DNA from 4 places in the uncultured Intestinibacter sp. genome. Region 2 is predicted to be linked to each of the others. Evidence: riboswitches for the same ligand, from Rfam matches in the RefSeq annotation. Region 2 holds a riboswitch; each other region holds the start of a gene.
The links. Region 2 has a riboswitch for cobalamin ahead of RDX53_RS12280 (ABC transporter substrate-binding protein). Riboswitches for the same ligand answer to the same signal wherever they lie in the genome.
Positions count from the first base shown of each region.

Region 1: it holds a riboswitch for cobalamin, as region 2 does, so the genes downstream of both, RDX53_RS03010 (cobyric acid synthase) here and RDX53_RS12280 (ABC transporter substrate-binding protein) in region 2, are expected to answer to the same signal.
Region 3: it holds a riboswitch for cobalamin, as region 2 does, so the genes downstream of both, RDX53_RS03375 (NCS2 family permease) here and RDX53_RS12280 (ABC transporter substrate-binding protein) in region 2, are expected to answer to the same signal.
Region 4: it holds a riboswitch for cobalamin, as region 2 does, so the genes downstream of both, RDX53_RS01365 (metal-sensitive transcriptional regulator) here and RDX53_RS12280 (ABC transporter substrate-binding protein) in region 2, are expected to answer to the same signal.

Region 1 covers NZ_CABQXJ010000009.1:5,213-8,432, reverse strand. Annotated here, with positions in the region: gene RDX53_RS03015 (cobyrinate a,c-diamide synthase) at 1-310, opposite strand, end outside; gene RDX53_RS03010 (cobyric acid synthase) at 320-1,858, opposite strand; cobalamin riboswitch at 2,012-2,177, opposite strand; gene RDX53_RS03005 (histidine phosphatase family protein) at 2,173-2,781, opposite strand; gene cobS (adenosylcobinamide-GDP ribazoletransferase) at 2,800-3,220, opposite strand, start outside.
Region 2 covers NZ_CABQXJ010000083.1:2,780-5,999, reverse strand. Annotated here, with positions in the region: gene RDX53_RS12290 (RluA family pseudouridine synthase) at 1-164, shown strand, start outside; gene RDX53_RS12285 (nucleoid-associated protein) at 179-1,183, shown strand; cobalamin riboswitch at 1,270-1,447, shown strand; gene RDX53_RS12280 (ABC transporter substrate-binding protein) at 1,749-2,663, shown strand; gene RDX53_RS12275 (iron ABC transporter permease) at 2,644-3,220, shown strand, end outside.
Region 3 covers NZ_CABQXJ010000010.1:30,293-33,512, forward strand. Annotated here, with positions in the region: gene RDX53_RS03375 (NCS2 family permease) at 146-1,486, opposite strand; cobalamin riboswitch at 1,837-2,035, opposite strand; gene glgB (1,4-alpha-glucan branching enzyme) at 2,216-3,220, shown strand, end outside.
Region 4 covers NZ_CABQXJ010000004.1:22,741-25,960, reverse strand. Annotated here, with positions in the region: gene dinB (DNA polymerase IV) at 1-530, shown strand, start outside; cobalamin riboswitch at 661-857, shown strand; gene RDX53_RS01365 (metal-sensitive transcriptional regulator) at 1,211-1,504, shown strand; gene RDX53_RS01360 (SoxR reducing system RseC family protein) at 1,516-1,944, shown strand; gene RDX53_RS01355 (threonine/serine exporter family protein) at 1,994-2,476, opposite strand; gene RDX53_RS01350 (threonine/serine exporter ThrE family protein) at 2,481-3,220, opposite strand, start outside.

The DNA.
Region 1 (3,220 bases), on a different contig from region 2:
TTGTGCAATCATTTAAATCTATTCCATATCCATCATATAATCCCATTACGCCTTCTACTACTGCTATATCAGCATCTTTAGATGCTTCTTTTACTATATACTTTATTTTTTCATCTTCAAGCATATAGGAATCTAAATTTCTAGAATATCTTCCTGTTATAAAAGTATGATAAGAAGGATCTATATAATCTGGTCCAACTTTAAATGGTTGTACCTGTAGTTTTCTTTTTGTAAGTGCTTGCATTATACCTAATGAAATAGTTGTCTTTCCGACACCACTATTTGTCCCTGCAATTAATATTTTCTTCATCTCTACCACCTATTGTCCTTTACTTTCTTCGTGCTCTTGCATTATTTGATATATTTTTTCTATATCAAGATGTTCTCTTAAGAAGTCTGCTAATCTGTCGTATTCTTTATCCTTAAATTCTTTAAATGATTTAACTTTACTGTCTATTTTATCTAGACCTTTCATTTCTCTTATGTTGTTTAATATAGTTCTAGTAAAATCTATATCATCAAATATTCCATGAAGATATGTTCCGAAAACATTGCACTCTGAGTTTACACTTCCTTCTGTGTAATTAACTTTTTCATCTAATTTTTGTGTAATTGTGCATAGATTTTTTATTTCATTACCTCTATTGGTAACGCCCATATGTATTTCATATCCTTTAACTTTTTTACCTTCTAAATTATTTAAATATCCACTTAAATCTTTATCTATTATTGCCTTAACTTGAGTTGTTATCTTTTCTAGTTCAAAAGTTGTTTCAGTATCTAGAAGACCTATCCCTTCAACTTCCTCTAGATCACTTTCGACATGATATGGGTCTCTTAATTTTTTACCTAGCATTTGATATCCACCACAAATACCTATAACTAATTTTCCTCTTCTATGTAATTCCTTTATTTGTTCTTCAAGACCATTATTTCTTAAAAACATTAAATCATCTATTGTACTTTTAGTACCTGGAATAATTACTATATCAGGATTTCCTAGAGATTCTCCATAATCTACATATCTAATACTTACATCTTCTTGAGTTTCAAATATATTAAAATCTGTAAAATTAGACATATGTGGCGTTCTAACAATTTCTATATGTATATCATTTCTCGCCATTTGCTTTTTAAATCTCGTAGTTACACTATCCTCATCTTCTATTTTTATATCACAATAAGGTACAACACCTAATACAGGTACATTTATTATTTCTTCTAACATTTTTACTCCGGAATCTAAAAGCTCTTTTCTACCTCTAAATTTATTTATTATTACCCCTTTTACTCTCTTTCTATCTTCTTCGCTTAATAAAAGCATTGTTCCAGCAAGTGATGCAAAAACGCCACCTCTATCAATATCACCAACTAATATTACTGGTGCATCTGCTATTCTTGCCATTCCCATATTGGAAATATCTCTTTCCATTAAGTTTATTTCTGCTGCACTTCCTGCACCTTCCATAACAACTATATTGTAGTTTTCTTCAAATTCTTTAAATATATCTCTCAATACATCCATTAACTCTAACTTATATTCATGGTATTGTAGAGAAGTCATATCTCCAACTACCTTTCCTCTTACTATAACTTGGCTTTTATTGTTGCCACATGGTTTAAGTAATATTGGGTTCATATCTGCTATTGGTTCTAATCCACATGCTTCTGCTTGTGAAACTTGGGCCCTTCCCATCTCTAGTCCTTCCTTTGTTATAAATGAATTAAGGGCCATATTTTGAGATTTAAAAGGAATTACAGTATATCCATCTTGTTTAAATATTCTACCTAAACCTGTAACTATTGTACTTTTCCCAACATTGGATGCAGTTCCTTGAAACATTATTTTCTTACTCATAGCCTCTTCCCCTTCTATTATTTGTAGCGCTATATATTAACTAAAATAAATCTATATTTATCGTATATATATTTAGAAAACTAACAAAAAAATCCTAATAACGAGATTAGGATTTTTTGTATTTATAAAAAAATCTTCACCCCGAGATTTTAACTCTAATAAATTAATTAATCCAGGTATCCTGACTTAACATCATCCTACTCCTACACCTTCCCATTTTCTCAAACAGTGGTTTCTATAGTTTCATCCGTTTCACAGTAGCGGGGGCTGTAAAGGCTTTTACCTTTTTCCCTGAGAAAAATTAATCTAATATTCTATTTTAAAAAACTTGTTTCATTTAACTTATTAATAACAGCAAATCCATTATCAATTTCAACAATACTTATAGATGCATTGTCGATTTTAAAATTCCAATGGTATTCAAAACTATTTGAAATTAAATATGTTAAAATATTTCTAATTGTCCCTGCATGAGCACATATTAAGATTGTCTCATCTTCATCAGACTCATCTAAAATAAATTGTGTTTCTTTTGATACTCTTTCAAAACAATCAACCAAGCTTTCTCCATTTGGATATGTATATTCATATCCTTCTTCTATCATTTTGTTAAATTCATCAGGATAATCTTTTTGAATTTCTTTGAAGTCTTTTCCTTCAAAATCTCCAAAGTTAATTTCTTGTAAATCCTTACTCTGTTGTATTTCTATTGAATTTATTTTAGCTAAATATTTTGCAGTCTCTTTAGTTCTACTTGACGTCGTAGTATATATCTTATCAATTTTTTCATCACTTAAAAAGCCTGTTATTTTTTCTATTTGTATCTTTCCTTCTTCACTTACTTTACTATCTATATGACCAGAGAGTTTCGCAAGTTTATTATCTTCTGTAAGTACATGACGTACTAAAATTAATTTTTTCATTTTCTTCTCCTTACAATGCTAAATTACTGAAATTAGCATATAAGTATATATTAAGAAAAATACTTCTCCAAGTTCTATCGTGCAACCTAGTATATCTCCAGTTACACCATCAATCTTTTTATATATATGTTTTTTAAACAATAATGCAAATACTATTATAAATATAATAGAACTTAAAACTTTTATAATTGTCGCAATAGGTTGTAAGAAAATAAATTTTCCAAATAATATAATTAATATAGAAGAATATACTATACCTGTTATAAGCATTCCCATAGTACATTTTCCTATAAATAAATTACCCATACCTTTTGCTCTTGGAGTTACTGTTTTGTAAGTCATTATCATAACTCCAATTCGCCCTATAACCGGCATAAAAATAACTAGCCATAACAAGTTATTTTGTACTAAGCTATTGATAAATCCTATTTTTAGTAGT
Region 2 (3,220 bases):
TTATAGGAGATGAACTATATGGTTATGTTGATGAAAATCTAATAAAAAGACAGGCTCTACATGCATATGGTCTGAAGTTTAAACAACCTAGAACAAAAGAAGTTTTAGCGTTTAAAGCTGAAATTCCTGATGATATGAAGATGCTAATTGAAAAATTAAGATAAAAGGAGAGAAGTAAATGATTATACATAAATCCATAGTACACGTACTAGATAAAAATAGCGATAGTCCTATATTAAATGACTACGAATGTAGAAACAGCTTAGAAGTGGATAAATTTTTCCAAAAAATAATAAACAGAGTTTCAAAAGACGACGATTTAAGAAAAGCTGAATTTAACGATTATAACAATAATATTGTTAAAAACTGTTGTGAGCAAATTATATATGACGAAGATACATTCTTACAAAATTCAAAAGAAATAGCGGCATATTTATTTGAAATTATGAAACAAAGTGAAGAGATGGACTCTTGTGACTTAGCTATTTGTCTATACAGTGTAAAAGATGAAAAAAATGTAGCTATAATGAGATTAGAGTATAAAAAACTTTATACACATTCAATTGAATTTGTAGAAGATAAATTTAATATACAAATAGTATCAAATGAAATTGGAATACCTGAGACAGGGCGTCCAAAACAATGTGCATTAGTAGGTCTTAGTGGTATAAATGATGAATATCATTTTAAACTATTAGATAAAGATGCTGAAAAAGAACAACTAGAAACAAAGTTTGTTACAGCGTTTTTAAATGCTAAAAAAATAGAAGATGATAAATATAAAACAAAAGTATTTAAAACAACAGCAGAAAATTGGATAACAAATGCAATTTCAGATGATATGAAAAAAGCAGAAGATATAAGAAGTATGCTTAATTATACATTAAAAGAAAAAGAAGAAATAAATGTTGAGGAATTTGTTCAAAATAATATAATCGATAAAGATTTAAAAGAAAGTTTCAAAGAACACATGGAAGACAAAGGATTAACTGAAAACTTTTCAGTTGATAAAAAATGGGTTGAAAAGAAACTTAAAAAGAGAAGTATAAAAACAGATAATGGATTTGATATAAAAGCAAATTTATCAGATTTTGAAGACCCTATGAAATATAGTGTTAGAAAAAATGAAAATGGTACATTCGATATAGTAATAAAAAATATATCTTTCTATGAAGAAAAATAATTTTACATAAATTTCATTTTATGGTAGTTATTCGAAGTTGCTTTTTACTCTATTAAAATAATGTTAGATTATGTTATAATTACGTGAAAGCATAAAGGTATAGAGGTTCTAATTTAGATTAATAGGGAAGCTAGGTGAGATTCCTTCGCAGCCCCCGTTACTGTGATGCTGACTATTTATTCGATAACCACTGCTATTTTGCGGGAAGGTGAATAAATGGGATGAAGCTAAGCCAGGAGACCTGCCTTATATACAATAAGAAAATCTTCGGGGTGGAGAATTTTACTTTAAAATAAGAACGGTATTTTAAAAGAAAAACTAACCTTGTGTTAGTTTTTCTTTTTTTGCAAAAGATACATATAATTTATAATTTTGAAAAATAATATCGTAAAAGCATAACAAAATGTTATTGCTTATTTTAAAATATAGTTACAAAAAAAATTGTAATTCTGCTATAATCATAAAATATATGGAGATTATAGTCAAATTATGGTAAAACCCTGGCTGGATTAATCTTGATATAAGCTTTAAAAATTTTAAAAAAGGTATATGAGGAGGAATTCATATGAAAAAGAAATTATTATCAATTTTACTATGTTTAACACTTATATTTTCTGTTGGGTGTAGTAAAGGCGAAAGCGAAAAAACAATAACTGACAGAGCTGGTAACGAAGTTAAAGTTCCAACAAAAATCGAAAAAATTATATCTACTGCACCATCAAATACAGAAATATTAGTTGGGTTGGGATTAGCTGATAAAATTATAGCAGCAGATACATACTCAGAAGGAATTGAAGGTTTAAGCAAAGACACTAAATTAATGGACTTCCAAAATCCAGATGCAGAAGCAATGGTTGAGTTAGATCCAGATATAGTAATAGCTTCAGGATATAACCAAGTAGGTTCATCAGAAGATCCATATAAATCAGTAAGTGATGCAGGTATACCTGTTGTATATATACCAAGTAGTAGCAGTATAGACGGTATATATAAAGACATAGAGTTCATAGCTGAACTTGTAAATGAAAAAGATAAAGGAAATGAAATAATCGATTCTATGAAAAAAGATGTAGAATCAATAAAAGAAATAGGCAGCAAAATAAAAGATAAAAAGACAGTTTATTTTGAAATAGGTCCAGCACCAACATTATACAGTGTAGGAAAAGACACATTCATAAATGAAATGATACAAATAATAGGTGCAAAAAATATATTTGCAGATAAAGATGCTTGGATATCACCAAGTGAAGAAGCTGTAATAGATGCAAATCCAGATGTTATATTAACTAACGTTAACTATGTAGAAAATCCAACAGAAGAAATAATGAGTAGAACTGGATGGGAAAACATAACTGCAGTAAAAGATAAAGCAGTATATTCTATAGATGCAAACTCATCTTCAAGACCAACACAAAATATAATAAAAGCTTTAAAAGAAATGGCAAAAGCTGTATACCCAGATGAATACAAAGACAAATAGAACAAAGTGTGCAATTAGTATACTTATACTTATATTTATTATTTATATTGGAACTTCCATTGGGAGTTCCAATATTAGTATGTTAGACACTATATCTATAATCGCAAATAAATTGATAAATATACCTCTTAGAGACGGTGTAATGCCAAAGGACGTATCTATTATATGGAAGATTAGGTTGCCTAGGGTTTTATTGGCGTTTTTAGTAGGAGGGTGTTTGGCTACTAGTGGTGCAGTTGTACAATCGATATTAAAAAATCAACTAGCATCACCATATACATTAGGTGTATCATCAGGTGCATCTTTAGGAGCAGGTCTTGTAATTGTAACAGGAGTAACAATTCCTGTAATAGGAGGTTTTACACTTCCGTTTGTTGGATTTATATTTGGACTTTTTACAGTTTATTTAGTTATATTATTTTCTAGTAAAATTGACAAAACCATGTCCAATAATACAATAATATTAGCGGGGATGGTTTTTTCTTTATTTGTCAATGCCTTACTTACAACTTTAACTGCGATGTTTTCAGAAGACTTAAAGAGTATAGCACTTTGGC
Region 3 (3,220 bases), on a different contig from region 2:
AAATCATTTTATATTATATTAAAAATCAAAAATAAATAGAATCAAAAAGCTGTTGCATAAAATCCCCTCAATTTATGCAACAGCTTTTCTCTATAATTCAAATCCCTTAAATACTTTTTTATAATTTTTATTTACTATGAGTCATTTACTTTAAGAATATAAATCTACATATAAATATTATACTCAATATTATTAATGAAATATTTATATCTTCTTTTTTATTAGTAACTAATTTTAATAAAGTATAAGATACTATACCGAATATTATTCCATCACCAACACTATTAGTAAGTGGCATTAATATAAATGTTAAAAACGCTGGTATAGCATTTGTATAATCATCGAAATCAATATCTTTAAAACAACTTGCCATCATAACACCTACAATTACAAGTGCTGCTCCTGTGGCTTGTGATGGAATAGCTATAAATAGAGGTGCTAAAAATAAAGATAATACAAATAATATTCCAACAGTAAATGTTGTTAATCCTGTTTTTCCACCTTCGCTTATCCCTGCTGTACTCTCCATAAAACATGTAACTGTTGATGTACCAAGCATAGCCCCTATTGTAGTTCCGATTGCATCTGCCAACATAGCTTGTTTTGCTTTAGGTATTTTTCCATTTTCGTCGATTAATTCTCCTTTAGCAGCTACACCTACTAAAAATCCTACAGTATCAAATAAATCCATAAATAAGAAAGTAAATACTACTATCACCATATCTAAACTAAATATTTGCTCTACTGGAACTGTAAAAGCCTGCATAAAAGTAGGAGCTAATGATGGAATGTTAAATGATACTATTGCACTTGGCAAAGCGACTATACCTGTAATCATTCCAATTGATGATGTAAGCAATATAGATAATAATAATGCTCCTTTTACATTTTTACATACTAATATTCCTGCTATAACTAGACCAGCTACTGTCAATATTACAAGTGGGTCATGCATATTTGCTAATGCTAATGTTCCACTTGCTGTACTTATAAGCCCCGCATTGCTCATTCCAACAGCAGCGATAAATAATCCCACCCCTGCTGTAACTGCATTTTTAAGATCATTTGGAATGCAATTTATTATCTGTTCTCTTAAATTTGTAACAGTTAAAATAATAAATAAAATTCCTTCTATAAATACACCCAATAATGCCATTTGCCATGTATATCCCATTTGTAAAACTACTGTATATGCAAAAAATGCATTTAGTCCCATCCCTGGAGCAAGAGCAATTGGATAATTTGATAAAAACGCCATAACAAAACATGCAACCGTAGCTGATAATGCAGTTGCAACAAATACTGCACCTGCATCCATTCCAGCATCTGCTAACATATTTGAGTTTACTGCTAGTATGTATGCCATCGTCATAAATGTAGTTAAACCAGCTATAACCTCAGTTTTGACATTTGTACCATGCTCACTTAACTTAAATACTTTCTCTAGTATACCTTTTTGACTTACTTTTTCCTGTGTAACTTGCATATCTCTCCCCCTTATAATTTGATACCTCTTTTATCAAAACTAGAAATAAATATAGTCTAGAAATGAAATATATAAATTTATTCAATTTTGAGGAGAGTCCAATTTTTAAACTATAAGGAATATATATAATATATTCTCTATAATTATAAAATTTTATTAAAATTAAAAAGTGCCTACTTCAAATAAAGTAGACACCACTAATATCTTATATACTCAAAGATTTCATTTTATACTCTTTCAATCAAAATAAATTTTAAATAAACTTAAAATTAAATTCTTTTATATTAAAAAAGTATAGAATAATCCCTTGGTTATCATGATATTTAGGTGGTGCTCTCGCGGAAGCTCTCCTAATAAAATTAATATTAAGCAGGCTTCCTGGCTTACAGATCAACGCGTTACTTCCCTTCTCACATACAAATGGCATGCAATGGATATATTAAGTATTGCTCCCTAGATTACAGTGACCGGATCGCTTAGGATTCTAACCTAATTTCCTTTTATTCAAATTTCTCATAAAATTTGACCACTTAATATCATAATAATATTCATTTCTATGATAAAATACTAACACAAGATGGAATTATTTGTCAATAAATCTTTTCACCATACAAGAGTGAGTTTTTTATTGGTTTATACTTAATTTTGTTGTTCTTATAAAGAGGTTTTATATATAATAAAAGTATAAATAAAAACCCACTAAATATATTTAGAAAGGATGATAAACATATGAAAAACATGCATGATTTTTATTGCGGAACTATGTTTGATGCTTATGAGTTTTTTGGGGCTCATGTTAGTAGGGAGAATGGTATTAAAGGAATTATTTTCAGGGTTTATGCCCCCGATGCAAAAGAAGTACAAGTTGTAAGTGACTTCAATGATTGGGATGGAAATAAGGGGAAAATGACACAAATGGGAAGTAGTGGTATATTTACTTACTTCTCAGAGGATGCTAAATTGGGGATGTATTATAAATATTTAGTATTCGACCAGTACGGTAATTGCGTAGAAAAAACTGATCCATATGCATTTTATATGGAACTTAGACCTAAAAATGCATCTAGAATTGTGGACTTAAGTACATATAAATTCAACGACCAAAACTGGATGGAAAACAGAAGTAAAAACTTAGATAGACCACTAAACATCTATGAACTTCACTTCGGTTCATGGAAACATAAAAGTAATGAAGAAGTTTCAAGGGCAAGAGTTATTAAACAATGTGCCAATGTAGGAGCTGATAATAGTATAAGTGCGGACCAACTTGGGCATGACCTAAAATTAGAAAACTATATAAATAGTGAGTACGATTTGAATCAACCGATAGATATTACAGAGAGATGGTTTAACTATATGGAAATAGCTCCAGAGCTTATAAAATATGTAAAGGAAAATAACTATACTCATATAGAAATCCTTCCTTTGTGTGAACATCCATCTGATTGTTCATGGGGATACCAAATAACAGGTTTCTTTAGCCCAACTGCTAGATATGGTAAACCTGAAGATCTAATGGCTTTTATTGATTTATGCCATAGGGAAAATATAGGTGTAATTATGGACTATGTCCCTGTTCATTTTGCGCTTGATTCTTATTCACTAGGAAGATTTGGCGGTGGTGCACTTTATGAATATCCAAGTCACGACACTGGATATACTGAATGGGGCTCTCATAGCTTTAATTATTACAGAGGCGAAGTAAAAAGTTTCCTTCAATCTGTTGCAAACTTT
Region 4 (3,220 bases), on a different contig from region 2:
CACTAAAACTTATGGGAATAAATAATGGATATGATCTTAGACAACTTAGTTTATATGAATTAGAAAAATTGTTTAAAAGCAGAGGATATATTTATTATAATTTTGCGAGAGGAATAGATAATAGACCTGTTGAACCATATAGAGAACGTAAATCTGTAGGTTCAGAAACAACACTAGACCACAATTACAGATTAGATGAAGAAGAACTTGTAAATATATTAGATGAATTATGCCTAGATGTAAGCAATAGAATTATGTATTTAAATAAATTAGGCAAAACAGTCACACTTAAGATGAAGTTTGAGGATTTTACACAAATAACGCGCAGTACAAGTCTAGAATACGGAATAAACTCACATAAAGATATAAGAAAAAATATATACAATCTATTTAGAAATATACAGTGTAATAATCTACAAATACGTTTAGTCGGTGTAACTTTATCAAATTTAATAGATATAAATGAGAGTACACACAATATAACACTATTTGAATATATGAAAAATATAAGCACTGATAAAGATGATTAAAATAAATTTATTTAAATATTGTATAATAAAATAGCATATCATAAAGTATTATAATTTATTGAAAAAATTGTAAAATAAGGATATAATTAAGTATACACATTGTTGTATAGATTTTTTGAATAAGATTCACGAATTGAATATTGTTCAAGGTGTATTTAAAACAATACTTAAAAGGGAATGTGGTGAAAAGCCACAGCAGCCCCCGCTACTGTAAGAATGACGAAAGCTTAAGGTTTTGGAGAACTTAACCTCCACTGTTAAATCGGGAAGGAGAAGCAAGTAGGATGATTTCAAGCCAGGAGACCTGCCTAAAATAATACATGCTCTTTCGGAGGGAGAGAAATACTGTAATATGGGTTATTTATAATCGCGCGGAAAATAGACAATATACATATTATAGATTTTTTTGGGACCGAAGAAAATGGTTCTTTTTTTGTGAATAATAAAAGAACATTAATTCAATTTGTGAGTCTTATTTTATTGGATAAATTTAATAAAAAGAAAGTGTAATATTTAGTAACTTAGATATTTAAAGTTAAACATATTAGTAAGATTTTAAAATAATAAAAAATATATAATAAACCATTTTTTGAAATATGAAAATGAATAATTTTTAGGAGTTAAATTTACACTTTTTTAATGATATAATAATATATATCACTAATAAGAGGTGTTAAATAATGAGTGAAAAAAAATTGGCTAAAGGAAATGACAAAGCTGCACTAAATAGAAGGCTTAAGAGAATTGAAGGACAAGTAAAAGGAATTCAAAAAATGGTAGAAGATGATAGATATTGTGTAGATATATTAGTTCAAATATCAGCAATTAGATCTGCTATAGATAATGTAGGCACAATGATACTAGAAAACCATATTAAGGGCTGTGTTTCTAATGATATAAAATATGGAAATGAAGAAGAAAGTGAAGCGGCAATTAAGGAATTAATGGATACAATAAAAAAATTCACAAAATAGGGGGGGCTATTATGAATCAACAGGGGTTTATAGTTGAAATAGTAGATGATAAAACTGCTAAAATGCGTATGCAAAGACATTCTGCATGTGCTTCATGTGGTAAATGTGCAAAATTAACTTCAGAAAGTCAAGATTTAATAGTAGAAGTCGACAATCAAATTGGAGCAAAAGTAGGGGATCACGTAGAAGTTAGTATGGATAGTGTAAAAGTAATGAAAGCAACTATGTTGGCATATATGTTGCCACTAGTATTTTTAATTGCAGGGACAGCTATATGCTTTTTTGTACTTAATAATATAAACTTTAACGGTCCAATAGAATTATTAAGTGGACTATGTGGATTATTATGTACATTTTTAAGCTATCTTTATCTAAGAAAAAACGATAAAAAATATAGAGAGAGCAGAGATTATATTCCTATAGTAGTGAGAATAATTTAAATATAAGGGGTTTTGTAGCTGTGATTAATAAACCACAGCCACAAAACCCCTATTTTTCTAACTTTTCTTCAAGTTTTTTTAAATGCATCTTTTTAACAAGTATATAATAAGTTTTTGTAAAAGATGTAATTATAAGAATTCCGATTGCTATTCCAGTACTTTTAAATAGAGAATCCGTTCCAGTAGATACAGCAAGTGCATAATCTTTTTGAACTAATGAATACATAGTATTATATAATCCAAGACCAGGCACAAGTGGAAGTATTCCAGGTATTATAAAGTTTATAGCTGGATATTTTAATTTACGAGCTAAAATTTCACTAAATAATGAAACAACAGCAGATGCTATAACCATAGAAAATACATTTGAAATATATTCTGAGTTAGCCATAACAACATAAGTACACCATCCTATACCACCTACTATACCACATGGAATAAGTGATTTTTTAGGTGCATTAAAGAATATAGAAAAACCTGCTGTAACTGCAAATGAAAATATAAAGTTTATTATTAAATCTTTAATAGTCATTTAATCAACCTCCAATTTTAATCCAAAAATCAAGTACAACACCGACTCCTACAGCTATAGCTCCTGCTGTTAAAAATGCTTCAAATACACGAGAAACACCAGAAACTAAATCACCAGATATTAAATCCCTAAGCCCTTTTACGAAAGCAACTCCAGGAAGTAGAGGCATTATAGAACCTACTATAAGCATTTTAGGGTCATGTAAAATTCCAATCTGACAAAAAGCAACCCCAAACGTAGCTATTGCAAATGAAGATACTAATGTAGCCATAAATGCCATAGAGTTAAGTTTCATTATTCCATTATATATAATAGTTCCAACAACTGAGATTATTAATGTAAGTAAAAAATCTGCTATACTTGTACCACCTATTAAATAAGCGAAACATGCAGAAGAAATTGCAGTCCCCGCATAAAAAGAAATTATTCCATATGGTGGAGGTAAAGTAGCTATTTTTTTTAGTTTATTAATCGCTTCATCAGTTGTCATTTCAGGGTTTTGAACAAAATCTCTAGATACAGTATTTAAAAGGTCTATTTTGTTTAAGTCGATACTTCTACGCTTTATAGTTCTCATAAATGACAATCCGTCGAACTTATCATCTGCAATTATTATACACGTAGGAGTTGTAAATACATTAATATGTCTGTATCCACGAGAAGTACAAACTCTTAAAACACTGTCTTCCGCACGAGATGTTTCTACACCATTAGTCAACATTAATTCTCCTAGAAAAAGAGCAA